DNA from 2 places in the Nocardia pseudovaccinii genome. Region 1 is predicted to be linked to the other one. Evidence: riboswitches for the same ligand, from Rfam matches in the RefSeq annotation. Region 1 holds a riboswitch; the other holds the start of a gene.
What was found. A riboswitch is a leader RNA that binds a small molecule or an ion and turns the genes downstream of it on or off. The one in region 1 is predicted to bind S-adenosylmethionine.
Positions count from the first base shown of each region.

Region 1 (3,231 bases):
TGGCCAGGTTGACCCAGGCGACGTTCATGCCCGAAGCATTCGTGCCGTCCGCGCCGAGGCCGTAGGGGACGAAGGTGAACATGACCTGGCCCGCCTTGACGGCGGCCGGGTCGAGTCCTGGAATGGCCACCGTGGTTTTGGGCCACGGCCCCGGGACCGCGCCCGCCACCGCGGGCACCAGACCGAGGCTGCCGGTGTCGGAGCAGAACGGCGCGACCGCCGGGTACAGGAACGGGTCGATGCCGAAGGTGCGCAGCGCCTCCACGACGGCTCGGTAACCGGCGAACAGATCACCGGGTGCGGCTTGGGCCGACGGTGCGGTCGCGGCCGGAACGGCGGGTGCGGGTATCGGCGCCGGACCCGCGGCGGCGATGCCGGGGGCGGCGAGAGTCATCGCGGCCGTACCGGTCGCGATAGCGGTTAGCGTGATCAGACGGCGCAGCAGGGTCACGGCGGACCTCCTCATCGTCGGGCACGAATCGAGGTCCGAGAGTACTCCGGCAAACCTTCGCAACAGCGTCTATTTCGGCAGGCGACACGTTCGCGCCGCGCGTCCCGATGGACCGCCGCGGCGATCCGCGGGCGGGCGAACCGGACGAAGAGCACGCGGAAAACTTGGTTCGAAATGCCGCGATCCACCGCACGACCGAGCCAATAGTGCCTGCTCACGACCATGCAAACAAGGTCTGCGCTCACGCTGATTCGTACCCTTGTGCCAGACTTCGCCTGCTTCGCATGATATTTCGGCTAGACCCATTGACCGACCCGTGCTCGGCGTCGGACACACCATCCAGAGCGACCGAGAGACCTGGCTCATCGACGTCGCAGCAACCCCCCGGTCACCGGGTGCGGGTGCTTCCGCCGGGAACGATGGAGGAACCGAAATATGAGCGCATCCGTCGCATCCGATACTCCGGTATCGGATGTCCCGATACCGGCTGCACCCACCGCCACCGTAAGCAGTACCGACGAACCGGCGATCGCCAAGTCCTGGCATCCGTGGCGCTGGGTCGTCAGCGCCATCGCGCTGGTGCTGCTCGCGCAGTTCGTCCACGGACTGGCCACCAATCCGGGCTGGGATTGGTCGACGTTCGCGAAGTACTTCACCGCGAAATCGGTGCTGTCGGCGCTGAAGGTCACCTTGGAGCTGACCCTGTGGGGTACGGCACTCGGATTCCTGATCGGTACGGCATTGGCGATCGCCCGCCTGTCGAATAATCCGGTGCTGCGGGTGATCTCGTGGGTCTATATCTGGGCGTTCCGCTCGATTCCGCTCATCGTGCAGCTGCTGTTCTGGTTCAACATCGCCTACCTTTACCACACGCTTTCGCTCGGAATCCCGTTCGGCCCTTCCTTTCTCACCTTCGAGGTGAACGGGGTGATCAGCGGTTTCACCGCGGCGGTCATCGGACTCGCATTGCATCAGGCGGCGTATGCGGCCGAGATCATCCGGGCCGGATATATTTCGGTCGATCCGGGGCAGCTGGAAGCAGCTGCGGCACTCGGCATTCCACGGGTGCGCCAGTTCCGCACGGTCATCGTCCCGCAGGCCATGCGCTCGATTCTGCCGAATGCGACCAATGAGGTGATCAGCCTGTTCAAGGGCACCTCGATCGTCTCGGTCATGGCGATCGCGGAACTCTTCTACCAGGTCCAGGTGATCTACGGCCGCAACGGCCGGGTGGTGCCACTGCTCATGGTGGCCACCGTCTGGTACATCGTGCTGACCACGATTCTGTCGGTGGTGCAGTTCTATATCGAACGCCACTACGCCAAGGGCGCGCACCGCACGCCCCCACCGACACCGGTGCGGAAGGTCTGGCGCCGGTTGCGCGAAATCGCCGAAATCGGTTCCGCAGCACCACGCGGAGCGACTCGATGAGCGCGCCGGTGGCCCCGGCTCCTGCGGTACAGGTGCGCGGGGTGCGTAAGTCCTACGGCAGCACCGAGGTACTCGGTGGCATCGACCTCACGGTCCACGCCGGTGAGGTGGTCACTGTGATCGGACCGTCCGGCTCCGGCAAGTCGACGCTGCTGCGGGTGGTCAACCACCTGGAGTCGCTGGATGCGGGCACCGTGCACATCGACGGCGAACTGATCGGATATCGGCTGCGTCGCAATAAGTTGCACGCGCTGTCGGACCGCGAAGTGCGCAGACAGCGCTCGCATATCGGCTTCGTCTTCCAGCAGTTCAATCTCTTCCCGCATCTGACGGTGCTCGACAATGTCACGCTCGCACCGATTTCCGCGCGGGGTCGCCCGCGTGCGGAAATCGAGGCCGAGGCACGGGATCTGCTCGAGCGGGTCGGTATCGGCGACCTGACCGACGCCTATCCGCGGCGGCTGTCCGGCGGACAACAGCAGCGCGTTGCCATCGCGCGCGCGTTGGCGCTGCGACCGCCGGTGATCCTCTTCGACGAACCCACCTCCGCGCTGGATCCGGAGCTCGTCGGCGAAGTCCTCGATGTGATCCGCGATCTCGCCGACGGCGGGACCGCGCTGGTGATCGTCACCCACGAAATCGGTTTCGCCCGTGAGGTCGCCGACACCGTCGTATTCCTCGACGGCGGCGTGATCGTCGAACAAGGTCCGCCCGCCGCCGTACTCGACAACCCGCAACACGCGCGCACCCGCGCATTTCTGTCCCGAGTCCGCTGAGCGCGGTGCGCGCTCCACGATGAACAGGTATTCGATGAAGCTCTCTGCCCTGGTCGGCCTGGCCGCCACGGTCGCCTTGCTGGCCACCGGCTGCGGCACCGATCCGGACGCGGAAAACTCCGCGCAGCCCGCCGGTTCGATCACCTTCGACCTCTCCCCCGGCCAGTCCGGCCGGATCCACGCCGCCGAGGTCGATGCCATCGCCGCTGAACTGCCGCAGGCCATTCGCGACCGCGGCACGCTGGTGGTCACCGGATCCGGGGGTGCCGCACCGCCATTGCGGTTCTACGCCACCGACGATAAGACCATCGTCGGGTCCGAGATCGATTTCGCCTCGCTCATCGCGGACATCCTCGGGCTGAAACTCGTTGCACAGGTGGCCGATTGGTCACAGAACTTCGTGCGGGTCGACTCCGGCGAGGCCGATGTCTTCATCTCCAACGTCACCGTGACCGAGGAGCGCAAGGAAAAGTACGACTTCGCCACCTACCGCAATGACACTGTCGCGCTGGAGATCCCGAAGCAGAGCACGCTCGATTACAAGGATCGTAAGAGCCTGGCGGGCAAGCGGAT
Region 1 is NZ_CP192074.1:7,223,109-7,226,339, forward strand. It holds gene ACQPZ2_RS32510 (hypothetical protein) at 1-451, opposite strand, end outside; SAM riboswitch class I at 784-877, shown strand; gene ACQPZ2_RS32515 (amino acid ABC transporter permease) at 887-1,882, shown strand; gene ACQPZ2_RS32520 (amino acid ABC transporter ATP-binding protein) at 1,879-2,658, shown strand; gene ACQPZ2_RS32525 (ABC transporter substrate-binding protein) at 2,678-3,231, shown strand, end outside.

Region 2 (3,231 bases), 1.5 Mb from region 1:
CCGAAGATCAGCGTGTAGGCGGTCAGCATCCACTGCCGATTGCCGTCGCTGATGTCGAGATCCTGCTGGGCGAACGGCAGCGAGATGGTCACGATGGTGGCATCGAGAACCACCATGAGCTGGGCCAATGCGATCACCCCCAGGGCCCACCAGCGTGCCGAACTCGTTTGCTTCTCCAGAACTTCCACCGCTGTCGCAGTCTCGCTCACCTTGGTCTCCTCGTCCGAAGTTCGTGCAGCCATCCTGTCATGGGCAGACATTTGTCGTCAAGAGAAAAATGTCGCACTACGACATTTGGCTGTTAAAGACACAAACCGTCCCGATTGCGCTAACATGAGGGCATGCTCGAGTCATCGACGCCGATCGGCGCGAGCGCCACAGCCGAGGACGCTGTGCGCGCCCCAGCGAACCCAGGGCCCAGTGCGCCCGGCAGCCCGGGGCTGCGCGAGCGCAAGAAGCAGCAGACCCGGTTGCGCATCATCGAGGTGGCGCTCGACCTGTGCGACGCACAGGGATTCGACGCGACGACGGTCGAACAGATCGCGGACCGCGCGGATGTGTCCCCGCGCACGATCAACCGGTATTTCGACAGCAAAGAAGCCATCGTCCTCGGGCCGGTCAAGGACTTCGGACTCGCGATCGCCGAATGCCTGCGTGGACTCCCGGTCACCGGCAATGAGCTGCGATCGCTGCGCGAGGCCTTCCTGCTGGTCGTCGACCAGGCCGCGGTGAATACCGAGGGACCGCTGTCGTTCCGGCGCTTCCAGCAGATGCAGCGGATCCTGCGCAGCAGTCCGACGGTCAGTGCGCAGAGCATGGAACTGGCCGACGACAAGAACGCCGCGATCGCCGACGCGATCGCCGAGCGGCTCGGCACCCAGCCCGACGCGCTGCCGGTGCGACTGGTCGTCGGCGCCTGGCAGTTGATCGGCCACCTCAGCATGGAGTGCCAGAACTCGATCTTCGACGCGGAGGACACCGCTGCGGCCGCCGCGGAGGCCCGCACCGGATTCACCACGTCGTTCGACGAGTTCATGCGCGTGTGCACCGGGCAGCCCGCGACCGAACCGGTGGACAACCGGTAACGGATTTCAGTCGCCGACGGCGCGGCGGTTACCATGTCCGTCAGGTCATGAGTGCCAGCGCGAAGCCCCGGCTTGCTGGACGGCAACCCTCCAGCAGCGGTGGGGTGCTCCGGGTGATGACCGGGCTTTCGATGGTCGAGAGCAAGCGCGCACTTCAGGAGGTATTTCCGATGAGTTGTTGTCCGTTACCCAGATCCCGATAAGACCTGCTGGCGAACAACCCTTTGGAGCACGACATGAGTGACCCCATCGCGTCCGCGGCCACACTCCCGGTCTACCGGACCGCGGCCCGGTTCAGTCGGGTAGCTAACATCGAGGATGTGCGTTCCCTCGTGATTCCCCCGGCATCGGCGACGCACTGTCCTCAGCGGGCTGGTTTCACGGCGGCGACGACGTGAGCGAGCGAACCATCGACACAGCACCCTCGGTCGCGACGGAGCCGAGCGCCAGCGAGGCGGAGTCGTGAGCGAGCGCAGCGAGCGAACCATCGACACAGCACCCTCGGTCGCGACGGAGCCGAGCGCCAGCGAGGCGGAGTCGTGACCGTGACCGACCCTCGTACCGCGCGTTCGTCCGCGGTGGCACTGCCACCGCCGGACGGGAGGCTCGGCATCATTGCCATCGGGGACGTGCGGCTGGAGACCGGCGCGGTCATCCCGGACGTTCATCTGGCCGTGCAGCGCTGGGGTGAGCTCTCCCCCGCACTGGACAATGTGGTGCTCGTCGAGCACGCGCTGACCGGCGATTCGCATGTCGTCGGGGTGCCCGACGATATCCATCCGCTGCCCGGCTGGTGGGACGGCATGGTCGGGCCGGGCGCACCGGTGGATACCGACGAATGGTGCGTCATCGCGACGAATGTGCTCGGCGGCTGCAAGGGCAGCACCGGCCCCTCGACGCTGGCGCCGGACGGAAAGCCTTGGGGCGCAAGGTTTCCGGAGATCTCGATCCGGGATCAGGTGACCGCGGAAGCGGCGCTGCTCGATCTGCTCGGCATCGAACGGCTGGCCGCCGTCGTCGGCGGTTCGATGGGCGGCATGCGGGTGCTGGAGTGGATGGCCGGCGCGCCGGAACGGGTCGGTTCCGCGCTGGTACTCGCCGTCGGCGCACGCGCCACCGCCGACCAGATCGGCACGCAGACAACGCAAATCGCCGCCATCAAGGCCGATCCGGACTGGCAGGGCGGCGACTACCACGACACCGATCGCGCCCCGACGACCGGCATGGGCATCGCCCGCCGCATCGCACACCTGACCTACCGCACCGAGGGCGAACTCGATCACCGCTTCGAGAACAACGCGCAGGGCGACGAGGATCCGCGCAACGGCGGCCGCTATGCGGTACAGAGCTATCTGGACCACCAGGCCGAAAAGCTTTGCAGTCGTTTCGATCCCGCCACCTACGTGCTGCTGACCGAGGCGATGAACCGACACGACATCGGCCGCGGGCGCGGCGGCATCGCAGCTGCCCTCGCCGCCATCCCGGTGCCGTGCGTGGTCGGCGGCGTCGACTCGGATCGCTTGTACCCGTTGCGAACTCAACAGGAACTGGCCGACGGACTACCGGGCTGCGAGGGCTTGGAGATCGTGCACTCCCGCGACGGCCACGATGGCTTCCTCACCGAAGCCGCCGCCGTATCCAAATTGCTCACCGAAACAATGCGACTGGCGCGAGTCGGTCGCAACAGCTGAAAGTTCGGCGTCCCATCATTCGGTCGACTGTGCGGCGGGGGCGCCGACGAGCAGTTGGACGATGGAGTGGACGAAGTCTTCCAATCGCTCGCGCGGGTACTCGTCCGGCGCGCTGACAGCGAGCCTGCCGAGCATCTCGGCGACGCTCAGTACCGCATTGGTAAGTAGTGCGGAATCCATTCCCGCCCAACGTGGATCGAGTGCGATGCCCGCGCGGACCAGGGATTCGGCTTGGGTGAAGACGCCGGTGCGGGAATCGGCGAGTGCCGCACGGTATTCGTCGGGGGCGCTGCCGGGAGTGGCGAGGATCAGGCGCCAGCGCGTCGGATTCTCCAGTGCGACACCGACGAACGCTTCGACCGTGGCCGAGGCCGCAGTCACCGGATCGGCACCGAGCAGATCGGTGGGCAGGGTCGCGGCGACCTGCTCGAGACCGCGTTCGCGTTCGCGTTCCA
Region 2 is NZ_CP192074.1:8,736,857-8,740,087, forward strand. It holds gene ACQPZ2_RS39475 (MFS transporter) at 1-209, opposite strand, end outside; gene ACQPZ2_RS39480 (TetR family transcriptional regulator) at 342-1,085, shown strand; SAM riboswitch class IV at 1,129-1,239, shown strand; gene metX (homoserine O-acetyltransferase MetX) at 1,664-2,776, shown strand; gene ACQPZ2_RS39490 (TetR/AcrR family transcriptional regulator) at 2,792-3,231, opposite strand, start outside.
Region 2: another riboswitch for S-adenosylmethionine. It lies ahead of metX (homoserine O-acetyltransferase MetX); the one in region 1 lies ahead of ACQPZ2_RS32515 (amino acid ABC transporter permease).